3 regions of the Shewanella sp. 553 genome follow, and region 1 is predicted to be linked to each of the others. Evidence: predicted binding sites of a transcription regulator. Region 1 holds the regulator's gene; each other region holds the start of a gene.
The links. Region 1 encodes LexA, which represses DNA repair genes until DNA is damaged. Its sites were predicted from a motif close to TACTGTATNNNNATACAGTA; they were not measured.
Positions count from the first base shown of each region.

Region 1 (4,242 bases):
CTGATCCCCATAATATGGATCGAAAATACAAACAGTGCCGTGCTATCGGGGCTATAAGTGGTGGATAGCGGAGCATAGAATGTCCAACCAAAGTTGGGCCCACCACCTTCCATAAAGAGTGAGCTTAATAATATGGTAAAGGCGAAGGGTAAAATCCAAAAGCTCCAGTTATTCATCCGTGGTAGCGCCATATCGGGCGCGCCAATCATCATGGGTATTAGCCAGTTTGCAAGCCCTGTAAAGGCGGGCATGACGGCACCAAACACCATGATCAAGCCGTGCACTGTGGTCATTTGATTAAAAAAGTTGGGCTCGACTAATTGTAATCCAGGCTGAAACAGTTCGGCTCGGATCACCATGGCCATGGCACCGCCAGTAAGAAACATAATAAAGCTGAACCATAGGTATAAGGTGCCGATATCTTTATGATTAGTGGTAAATAGCCAACGTTTTATGCCGGTTGGGTGAGCTTCGTGGTGTTCGTTAGACTCTTCAATATGAGCGGCATCCATATTGGCTTCGCGCGTTGTTGTATTCATCATGCCTCCCTATTGACCATGTTGACTAACGTCAGCGGCTTGGACGATATCACCGACATCATTGCCCCAAGCGTTACGCTCATATGTCACCACAGCCGCTATCTCCTGTGGTGTTAGCTGTCCAGCGAAGGCTTGCATTGCGGTGCCCGCCTTACCATTAACCACAATATCGATATGTGCTGTGACTGGGCCGGTGGCAATGGCGCTGGCTTTTAATCCGGGGAACACTCCTGGAAGTCCCATGCCATTTGGCTGGTGGCAGGCGGCGCAGCGTGCCATGTATATCTGCTCACCTTGGGTCATCAGTTCATCCATAGATAAGGTTTGCGATAACGAGGCTTCGGTTGCGGCGGCGGCGATTGTGGCTTGGTTTTTTTGCTCATCGATCCAGAGAGCAAAATCGGCCTCAGACAACACTTCAACCACTATGGGCATAAAGCCATGGTCCTTACCGCATAGTTCAGCACATTGGCCGCGGTACGTGCCGGGTTTATCCACGCGGGTCCAAGCTTCATTGATGAAACCGGGGTTAGCATCTTTTTTTACCGCAAAGGCTGGCACCCACCAAGAATGGATCACATCATCTGACGTCATCAAGAAACGCACTTTTTTATTAACGGGAAGCACTAGAGGTTTGTCGACTTCTAATAGATAGTTTTCGCCCTTCGTTTCACTGCCTTCAATTTGTGCTCTTGGGGTAGCGAGTAAACTGTAGTATTCGATATCGTGATCAAAATAACTGTAATGCCATTTCCACTGAGAACCTGTAACCTTGATGGTGATATCCGCATCGCTAGGGTCTTCCATGGCGATAAGAGTTTTAGTGGCAGGGATCGCCATCAGGATCAAGATGACAAAAGGGACGATAGTCCAAGCGATTTCGACTTTAGTGCTTTCATGAAAATTGGCAGCCACCGCACCTTTGGAGCGACGATGGTTAATGATGGAATAGATCATCACCCCAAACACTATGATGCCGATAGCGCAACAGATATAAAGAATGGTCATGTGAAGGCTAAAAACCTTGCCACTGATCTCAGTTACCCCTGGTGTCATATTAAGGGGCATATCGGCTGCGAATATGGGTGGGGCTAGTAATAACCCGAGCAAGCTATACCACAGATGCTTCACTAGACTTCTCCTCTGTCAATTGCGAAGGCAACTACAAAGAAAAGTTACACAGTATGTCTCGGCTCTATGCAAACTTTTCAGTTCCCAAAAAAGCAACGATGACTTCACAGTGCGCTGGTGGTATTGCTGTTGTTATTGCTGGTGGTTACCACGCTTGCACTTACGGCTGACTATATCAGGCTAATTTCCGCTTTATTGGACGCAGTGAGAGATCTACACTCGTTGGCCAATGAAACAGACCACTAAATTGTTCGGATATAACAAATAATCGTTGATATCTATTACTAACTTAATCGCTGTTTAAATATTGATCAAGATCACTTTTTTTTAATTTTTTTAAAACAGCAACAAAAAAGCCCCTCGCGGGGCTTAAGTATGGAAAGTTTGAACTGTAATGCTAGTGCAGTGAACTAAATAATGATGCTTGTTGATAGCCCAGATCTTGCTCTGTCAGGGCTGTTACAGGTAAGTGACTATTATCATCTTCAATCACAACACCTAGAGCCTGGGTACTTTTGGCGACCAATTGTAAGCGGCGGCAATCGCGAGCATCGAGTGCTTGGGTCCAACTGATCACCGCACTGGATGTACCACTAGTAAGCGCTTTTTCCATCGCCCACAGTGCTTCAACTTCATCTTTGGTGTGCACTAATAAGATTCTATCCATGCGTACCCCCGCATCGGCGAGCATCTGCTTATAGCCAATATTCGGTGGGCTAATCAGTACGACCCACTGGCCTTGTTGGCTTAATCTTGCTAATTGCGGTGTTAGCGCTTGCAACTCATGCTTACCTTGGGTACGACTCGATAATGTCGCAATGGTACTGTGCTGAGTTGGTTTGTGTTGCTTATTCATATCGACCCAAAGGCCGGGATGTCGCGGGGCATTACCCATTAGATTATTCATTGCCAATCTCCGTTGCGGATAACACCTACGGCCAGCCCTTCGATGCTAAGGCTTTGGGTAGATAGGTCGACGACTATCGGTGAATATTCTTCATTTTCGGCGTGAAGATATACAGTATTACCTTTCTTTTCAAAGCGCTTTACTGTGACATCATCTTCGACGCGAGCTACGACAACCTGCCCATTACTGGCTTGCTCCACCTTATGCACCGCAAGTAGATCGCCTTCGAGAATACCAATATTTTTCATGCTATCGCCGCGGACTCTTAAGAGAAAATCAGCGCTTGGGCGAAACATCGCTGGGTCAACTTTGTAGTGTTGCTCAACATGTTCTTGGGCCAAAATGGGTTCACCGGCAGCGACTTGTCCAATCAGTGGTAAACCAAGATCTTCGCTATCATCTTCTTGAGTTAGCTTAATACCTCGCGAGGTCCCAGGCATTATTTCGATGCAGCCTTTTTTGGCTAAGGCTTTTAAGTGCTCTTCGGCCGCATTGGCGCTTTTAAAGCCTAGGCGACGAGCAATTTCAGCTCGGGTAGGCGGCATGCCTGTATCGGCAATATTGCGTTTAATTAATTCTAATATTTCAGCTTGTCTAGGGGTTAATGGTCTCATTACAGATCCTGTCTTTCCATACAGTAACTGTTAGTATATACAGTATTTAAAGTAGCGCAAGGATTAAGCATATTTTTGTCGGCAATGTGGTGGGATTTGCTTAAAACTGAAAATAAGGTCGCAGATTTATTTTTATTGCAATCTGACTTTTTTAATTTAAATCAATGTTATGAATTTAATTTTACGGAAAGGATTCATTGAGTGTCGCTGAGTGGCGCGATTGCTCTCTTATCTGTTGAGACGATTTCAGTGCCAAGTTCGGGCGGTGAAACAAATAAGCAGGCTATAGGGTTTGGTTGCACCATGCACCTGCATTTATCCTTATCTTATGTCATTGAGCGAGGAGCTATTATGGCTTACTGGCGATAAGATCATCTAACAGGTGGTGGTAATCATGGATTGCGGGAAAGTCGGTAAATATTTTATGGGGCTTTTTACTATCAGGATTGCTTATGCCAAGCAAATACCCAACTCCAGCTTGTTTGGCGGCATGTAAGATAGCTTCGCTGTCATCGATAAATAAACACCGACTGGGTTGCAATTGATATTGGTTAAATAAGCTAGACCAAAATTGAGGGTGCTCTTTAGCAAAACCTGTTTCATGGCTGGAGATCATATGGTCTAACCCTTGCGCGAGCTCTGTGTGTTCTAGTTTGAGAGCTAGGCTTTGAGGATGGGCATTGGTCACTAATATTCTGGTTTTATGCTTTTGAGTCAATGCGCGTAGAAATGGCATGCTGTCTTGGCGTAACTGTATCCTGTCGGCCAATGTGCGTTGCAGCTGCACAATATCCAGTTGCAGTTGTTGCTGCCAGTAGTCGAGGCAATACCAATCCAAGGTGCCAACCACTTGGTCGTAGGCTTGTTCTACCAAGACATTAGCTTCATTTAGAGAGATGTTTCTGCTGTGACTTAAGGTTTGCGGCACTAGCTTGAGCCAAAAATGGCTATCAAAGTGTAAATCTAGCAGTGTGCCATCCATATCAAGCAGTACAGTATCGATTTTATCCCAAGGAAACATAAGGTCAGTAAAAAAATTCTATCGTGAGAG
Region 1 covers NZ_CM181701.1:108,285-112,526, forward strand. The annotation lists gene ctaD (cytochrome c oxidase subunit I) at 1-539, opposite strand, end outside; partial or broken gene coxB (cytochrome c oxidase subunit II) at 558-1,670, opposite strand; gene AC5YBZ_RS00505 (cell division inhibitor SulA) at 2,068-2,577, opposite strand; gene lexA (transcriptional repressor LexA) at 2,574-3,191, opposite strand; gene yrfG (GMP/IMP nucleotidase) at 3,541-4,212, opposite strand.

Region 2 (4,242 bases), 1.0 Mb from region 1:
TTTATTGGCTTTTGATTTTGCTAGCTCAAACCAGTCACAATCACTATTGTTTAATGCCCTTTCAATCGCCTCTTTCGATAATCCTTTTTGCGCCATCGATTGACGGATGCGGTTTTGACCATGGCCCTTGCTAATATGAGAACGCAGTAATAAGGCGGCAAAGCGAGCGTCATCTAAAAAACCATTATCGACACAACGGTCGAGTACAGGCTCAATTTCGCTTAACTCAAAGCCTTTTTGAAGCAGTTTAGTTTTGATTTGATGGCGTGAATAGTCGCGGCGGGCAAGGAGCCCAACCGCGATATGCATAGCAGAAGCTGTCATAACAAGTTAGTACTTAAAACACTTCACCTGTTTCTAAGTCGATATTCTCGTCGCTAACGGCAGGTTCAGCAGCCACTTTTTGGCCACCAAGCAGCATGGCACGCAGTGCGGTATCGATCTCTTTGGCAATTTCTGGGTTTTCTGTTAGGTATTTACCGGCGTTTGCGCGGCCTTGGCCAATCTTGTCACCTTTATAGCTGTACCAAGCACCGGCTTTCTCAATCAGTTTATGCGCTACACCTAGGTCGACTAACTCACCTGTACGGTTGATGCCTTCGCCATAAAGGATTTGGAATTCAGCTTGCTTAAACGGCGCAGCAATTTTGTTTTTAACCACTTTAACGCGAGTTTCGTTACCTATAACTTCATCACGATCTTTAATCGCGCCAGTGCGGCGAATATCAAGACGAACCGAGGCATAAAACTTCAGTGCGTTACCACCTGTTGTGGTTTCTGGGTTACCAAACATCACACCAATTTTCATACGAATTTGGTTAATGAAGATAAGTAGCGTGTTAGATTGCTTAAGGTTACCGGCAAGCTTACGCATTGCTTGGCTCATCATACGCGCCGCTAAGCCCATGTGTGAGTCACCGATCTCACCTTCAATTTCAGCCTTAGGGGTTAACGCAGCCACCGAGTCGACAATGATCACATCAACCGCGCCGCTGCGAGTCAAGGCGTCACAAATCTCTAACGCTTGCTCACCCGTATCTGGTTGAGAGCATAATAGGTTATCAATATCAACACCTAGCTTTTGCGCATAAATCGGGTCAAGCGCATGCTCGGCATCGATAAAGGCACACACTTTGCCATCACGCTGCGCTGCCGCAATCACCTCAAGGGTCAAGGTGGTTTTACCTGATGACTCAGGGCCATAAATTTCAACGATACGGCCTAGGGGTAAACCACCTGCACCGAGTGCAACATCTAATGATAGAGAGCCTGTAGAGATAGTCTCAACATCCATAGAGCGGTTTTCACCTAACTTCATGATGGATCCTTTACCAAATTGTTTCTCAATTTGACCTAGAACCGCGTTAAGGGCTTTCTCTTTATTTGCATCTATCTTCATGGTGCTTTCCTCTCTATCACAGGCGTTGCGCTGTGGTAAATCCGTTAGGATAAAGCATAGCGCTTACAACGAGCTGTGCTTTATGTGTCTCAATATGCTGACTAGTATACTGTACAATCATACAGTATCAAGTACTGTTGATGATTATTTTTTACTAAATTTAAAACAGCCACTTAGCCTAGGGTTGAGCTCAGTTGAGTTTAAATAATACAATTTTGGCTGGATAAATACGCCCGTTAAAGTGAAATTATTGCTAATATTGGCGCCAATCATACGCTAGCAACCCAAGGGTTGTTATGCTGAGCTTTTTTTGCAGGATACCTTGGTTACTTCATGAACGCAGTTGATATTCAAAACCTCGAGAAACACACCCCAATGATGCGTCAATATCTGACGCTAAAAGCCGAAGCACCTGATATGTTACTGTTTTATCGTATGGGTGACTTCTATGAGTTGTTCTATGATGATGCCAAGTTAGCCTCTGAGCTGCTGGGGATCTCATTAACCGCTCGCGGCAAGAGTGGCGGCGACCCTATCCCTATGGCGGGTATTCCTTATCATGCGGTCGAAGGCTACCTCGCAAAATTGGTGCAATTACGTGTGTCAGTGGCCATTTGTGAACAAGTGGGCGATCCGGCTACGTCCAAAGGCCCAGTTGAACGCAAAGTGGTACGTATCGTCACGCCTGGCACCTTAACCGATGAAGCCTTATTACAAGAGCGGCAAGATAATTTATTGGCAGCGGTATATCATGGCAAAGTCGGCTTCGGTTATGCCACGCTAGATGTCTCCTCAGGACGTTTTGTTGTCACTGAACTTCCCAGCAGAGAAGCGTTAGAAGCTGAATTACAGCGCACTAATCCTGCCGAACTGTTACACAGTGAAGATTTTAGTGAGATGGGCCTTATTGCCAGCTTTAATGGTAAACGTCGGCGCCCAGAGTGGGAATTTGACTACGACACTAGCTATCAATTATTACTGGCACAATTTGGCACCAAAGATCTTTATGGCTTTGGATTAGGTGACGTTAGGCTCTCGCTTCAGGCCGCGGGTTGTCTGATGCAGTATGTTAAAGACACTCAACGTACCGCCTTACCCCATATCAACTCGATTGTTCGCTTTAATCAGTGCGACAGTATTATTCTCGATGCGGCGACACGCCGTAATCTCGAACTGACTAAAAACCTGCAAGGTGGCTTTGATAACACCTTAGCCGCCATCCTCGACAATACAGCAACCCCCATGGGAAGCCGTATGTTGCAGCGCTGGATCCATGAGCCACTGCGCAATCATCACACCATCCGCGCCCGCCATGATGCGGTCGAAGAACTGCTCAGCTCTGGCGACTTTGAAACCCTGCACGATCAATTAAAAGCCTTGGGAGACGTTGAGCGTATCACCGCCCGTTTAGCCCTGCGCAGTGCTCGTCCTCGCGATTTTGCTCGCTTACGTCAATCGTTATCTTTGTTGCCTGCAATCAAACAACTATTAGCTAAATGCCACAGTCAACATTTGAGCAACCTTGCGATAATGCTGGGAGAATTTCCCGAAGAGCACGCATTACTGAGCCGTGCCATTGTCGATAATCCCCCCATGCTGATCCGTGACGGTGGTGTATTAAAACCTGGCTACCATCAAGAGCTCGATGAGTGGCGTGCACTTAGCCAAGGTGCCACCGATTATTTAGCAGATCTGGAAGCCAGAGAGAAACAAGCAACCGGGGCATCGACCCTCAAGGTGGGCTATAACCGCGTACATGGTTATTACATTGAGATTAGCCGCAGAGAATCTGACTTAGTGCCGCTAAGCTATCAACGCCGCCAAACATTAAAAAATACCGAGCGCTACATTATCGCCGAACTCAAAGAGCATGAGGAGAAAGTGCTCTCGAGCCAAGGCAAGGCGTTGGCACTTGAAAAACAACTCTGGGACGAGTTGTTCGATTTGCTCATGCCTAAACTGCATGAGCTACAACTATTTGCTAGGGCTGCTGCCGAGTTAGATGTGATCAGCAATTTTGCTGAGCGCGCCGATCTGTTCAATTACCATCGCCCCGAACTGACCGCACATAACGGTATTGATATTGATGCTGGGCGCCATCCGGTTGTCGAACAGGTTAGCCAAACGCCCTTTATTGCCAATCCGGTTAACTTAAGCCCGCATCGGCGCATGTTAATCGTAACAGGTCCCAATATGGGCGGTAAGTCTACCTACATGCGTCAAGTCGCGTTGATCACCCTAATGGCTCATATCGGGAGTTTTGTGCCTGCACAGCGCGCTGCCATTGGGCCGGTAGATCGTATTTTCACCCGCATTGGCGCCGCCGACGATCTGGCTTCGGGTCGCTCTACCTTTATGGTCGAGATGACAGAAACCGCCAATATTTTGCATAATGCAACGCCAGAAAGTTTAGTCTTAATGGATGAAATTGGCCGCGGCACCTCGACTTATGATGGTCTATCTTTGGCATGGTCTGCCGCTGAACACCTGGCCAATAACCTCAAAGCAATGACGCTATTTGCGACCCATTACTTTGAATTAACTCAGTTGCCAGAATTACTGGAAAATGTGGTTAATGTCCACCTTGATGCCATTGAACATGGAGACACCATTGCCTTTATGCATGCTGTGCAAGAAGGGGCGGCGAGTAAGAGTTATGGGCTACAGGTCGCGGCATTAGCGGGGGTACCAAGTAAAGTGGTTCAAGCGGCTAAACACAAATTACATCATTTAGAGAGCCGCGATAGAGATAATGGATTGCCAAGTGATACACAACAGGTCATGAGCTTTAGTGCGCCAGAAGAATCGGCAGCACTTAAACACTTAGACAGTATCGACCCCGA
Region 2 covers NZ_CM181701.1:1,110,094-1,114,335, reverse strand. The annotation lists gene recX (recombination regulator RecX) at 1-324, opposite strand, end outside; gene recA (recombinase RecA) at 338-1,399, opposite strand; gene mutS (DNA mismatch repair protein MutS) at 1,733-4,242, shown strand, end outside.
Region 2: a site for LexA is predicted at 1,507-1,526, ahead of recA (recombinase RecA). Genes of this name have one in related genera too.

Region 3 (4,242 bases), 490 kb from region 1:
CAGGCCTATCGCCAACTCTGGTAGTTGCTGCTTGAGTTCCTCTGCGGTGTCTTCGGCCGCTTGGCACTCTAACACTTCCGACTCTTCAATTAGGGTGCAGACCCAATAGGCTTGGCGATTATGTTGCAGCGCGGCTTGGCGCACTCGCTCAATCACTTCGGCTCGCCTGCTATCGGATACCGCCACCGTGGTCACAGGGGTTCTGCCGGGCGGTAGTTCGTCGATAATAGAGGTGTCTAAATCGGCGTAGGCGGTCATGGCTAATGTGCGCGGGATAGGCGTGGCTGTCATGATTAATTGATGTGGATGAAAGCCCTGACTGATCCCCTTTTCACGTAGCCCCAGTCGCTGGTGCACGCCGAACCTGTGCTGCTCATCAATAATGATCAGGGCTAGGTTATTAAATTCGACCTTGTCTTGAAAAATCGCGTGGGTACCGATAACGATATGGGCCTCACCGCTTTTTATCATGTCCAAAGATTGGCTGCGCGCCTTACCTTTGAGCTTGCCCGCTAACCAACCCACGGTTAATCCCAGTGGCTCAAACCAAGTGGCAAAGTTATTGGCATGTTGCTCTGCCAGTAGTTCGGTGGGCGCCATCATGGCGACTTGATAGCCGCTCTCAATCGCTTGTAGCGCTGCCAATGCGGCAACTAAGGTTTTTCCCGATCCCACATCGCCTTGCACTAAGCGCATCATTGGATGTTGCTGGCGTAAATCACTCTTGATCTCTGCCACCACACGTTGCTGGGCTCCAGTTGGACTAAAGGGTAGTGTGGTTAAAAACGGATTGATCAGTTGGCCGCTCCCCGCGAGCGATACGGCCGTATCGCGATGACTACGTTGCCTTAGCCGTAACATACTCAAATTGTGGGCCAGTAGTTCTTCTTGGATCAAGCGCTGCTGCGCCGGGTGTGTGCCTTGTTCGAGCGTAAAAGGATCGGTGCCTGTGGGTGGCCGATGCAGTAATTTGAGGGCCTCGATGAGCGACATTTGATTAGGTCGCAGTGCTGGCGGTAATAACTCGGCGAGTGCACCACTGTCGAGTAGTGACAAGGCTTGGTCGGTCAATTTTATCCAGCTGGCTTGCTTTAGCCCTTCGGTCGTGGGGTAGATAGGGGTAAGTGTTTCACTGAGCCCTGCATCGCTGGCGCCATGAATGAGCTTATATTCAGGGTGGATGATCTCTACCGAATGTTTAGCGCGGCGCACTTCGCCATAGGCGCGAATAGTGGCCCCATTTTCTAAACCGTTACGCTGGGCGACGGAAAAATTAAAGAAGCGTAAGGTCATCATGCCGCTGTCATCGCGTACGGTGCAGGTGAGCATACGTTTGCGGCCTTGAATAATTTGCGATGACTGAATTACGGCTTCGATGGTGCCATAGCTACCGGGGTAAAGCGCGGCAATCGGGTATATCTGAGTGCGGTCTTCGTAGCGCAGTGGCAGATGAAATAGGAGATCTTGGACTGTTTTTATGCCGAGCTTCTCTAGCCGCTGCGCCATTTTAATCGCAACGCCTTTTAGCTCTGTAACAGCCATAAGATCGAGTCTATCCACGCTTTATACCCATTTGATTCATTGAGTCATTTAAACAACTATTGGCTCAATCACTGTAAATATATACATATATTATCAGAGTTTACTCTGAACGCAATCTTAGTCAAATTGGCGTGCAGTGGGCTGGTGACAGTCCGAGGGAAAAGGAATGCGTGGTGAAGCGTGAGAGGGTGAGGCAAATGCAAATAGACCTAGGACTCTTGCCTAGGTCTATTTGTTGAGCTATTGGGTTTGGTTGCCTTGTTTAAGGCAGCTCCTTTAGCCGCTTTATCCCATGGCGCTATTAATGAGATAACCCATGTAGGCAAGGTAAGCCATTAGCAGTAAAGCGCCTTCGCGGCGGCCAATACGCAAGCCTGTCCACGCCACGGGCAGTAAGATCAGCGCCAGCGCCAGCATCACGCTCATATCGATAACCTGTAAGCCACCTGAGGTGATAGGGTGTACAAGTGCGGTAACACCTAAAATACCCAATATATTAAAAAGGTTAGAGCCAACAACATTACCGATGGCGATATCGCTTTCGCCTTTACGGGCCGCAACCACCGATGTCACCAGTTCTGGCATGCTGGTGCCTATCGCGACTATGGTCAGGCCGATGATGAGTTCGCTAACCCCAAATTGCTGCGCCAGTGTCACCGCGCCATCGACAAACAGCATACCACCGCCAACCAGCATGCTGATGCCTATGGCGATGAGCAGAGTCGCTAATAGCGGATGCACTGAACTCGAACCTGGAATATCGTCGGCTCCTTCCCCTTTACTGCTGATATAGCTAAAGCCTAAATAGGCCACCAGCAGTGCAGTGAGCAGTGCACCATCGAGCAGGCTAACATCGCCATCGCTAATTAACCCCCAAAACAGTAGGCTGGCACCGATCATGATAGGGATATCCCGTTTGATCATTTGCGTCTGTACCTGTATTGGCCGAATAAGGGCAGTGATACCTAAGATCAAGCCAATATTGGCGATGTTAGAGCCGATAACATTACCAATGGCGATACCTGGGTTGCCAGCTAATGCAGATTTAAGGCTTACAGCCAGTTCAGGTGCACTAGTACCGAATGCAACAATAGTTAATCCTATGATTAAAGGTGCAATTCCTAACTTTAATGCCACCGAGCTAGCACCGCGTACCAAGGCTTCTGCCCCTGCGGTCAGGATAATAAAACCACCGATAATGGCTAATAAAGTCAACATGGTTACCTCCAATAAACGTTAGGCGGCAAGGATAGGCTTTAACACTCGGAAGGCAACTAAAATTTTGCACTGCCAAGATTAAATTTTATTTAAGATAAGCGGTTAAATTAATAGTAAAAAAGCACGTCTTAGACGTGCTTTTAGCTGTTACACCGATTAATTTCTGTCTAAGGGCTTAAAGCTCATCTTCCCAGCGGATTTTACCGCCGCGCAGCCCATCGACTTTGGCGCTAAATCGCTCCTCAAGTACATGACGTTTGATCTTGAGTGTCGGCGTGAGCACATCGTTGTCGATATCCCAAGGCTCACTGACGACCACTATGGCATCGACGGTTTCGTGAGACTCTAGATGCGGATTCACACTGTCGAGTGTGGCTTTGAGAGAAGTGCGGATCTCCTCTTTAGGCTGCATGGCAGCACCCTCAGACAGTTGCACTAAGGCGATAGGATGCGGTAAGCCCGAGCCTATGATGCAGATCAGCTCAACATGAGGATCTTGGGCCAACTTACGCTCAATGGGGACTGGAGCCACATATTTGCCTTTAGAGGTTTTGAAATTGTCCTTAACTCGCCCGGTGATGGTCACATAACCCTCGGCATCGATAGCGCATAAGTCTCCGGTGTGGAAATAGCCATCGGCATCGAAACTACTGGCACTGGTTTCGGGCTGTTTATAATAGCCACTCATTAGGCCTGGGCTTTTAACTAACAGCTCACCATTGTCGGCTTGTTTTATGCTGCAGCCTTCTACGGCGCGGCCGACAGAACCAATTTTACTCGCATTGAAAGGGTGGTTAATGATGGAGTAAGCGCTATTTTCAGTCATGCCCCACGCTTCGCAAATATCGAGGCCTATCTTGTGATACCAAGTGATCAGTGAAGGTGGAATTGGCGCCGAACCCGATCCCAGTAGATTACAGTGTTCAAGCCCTAATCCTTGGCGAATTTTTCGCTTAACGATACTGCTGATAATAGGGATTTTTAGTAAAAAATTCAGTTTGCTATAGCCAATTTTATCGATAATGTTTTTCTGAAATAGGCTCCAAAGTCTTGGCACGGAGAAAAATACCGTGGGTCTGGCACGCTTAACATCGTCGACAAAACTGTCGAGGCTTTCTACGAAGGCCACACAACTGCCAGAATAAAATGAGGAGCCTTCCATCGCCACTCGTTCGGTAATGTGTGCCAGTGGCAGGTACGACAGCAGTCGGTCTTCTACATCGGTTTTAAGATCGCGCACCACAGCTTTACAGGTCCATTCAAAACTGGCGAATGTTTGTATCGCCCCTTTAGGCTTACCGGTAGAGCCGGAGGTGTAGATGATGGTCATTATCTTATCTGGGGTGATAACCGGTGCGTCGATTAATGGCTGGCCCAATTTGAGTAGACTGTTCCATTGGTATTGCGCGGGCATGGTGTCATAGGGCATCGCCATGCGGAGGATATCACCACCGACGCCAGCTTCTTGATCGGCCCAGTAAT
Region 3 covers NZ_CM181701.1:3,643,253-3,647,494, reverse strand. The annotation lists gene recG (ATP-dependent DNA helicase RecG) at 1-1,560, opposite strand, end outside; gene AC5YBZ_RS16075 (calcium/sodium antiporter) at 1,828-2,760, opposite strand; gene AC5YBZ_RS16070 (AMP-binding protein) at 2,936-4,242, opposite strand, start outside.
Region 3: a site for LexA is predicted at 1,612-1,631, ahead of recG (ATP-dependent DNA helicase RecG). Genes of this name have one in related genera too.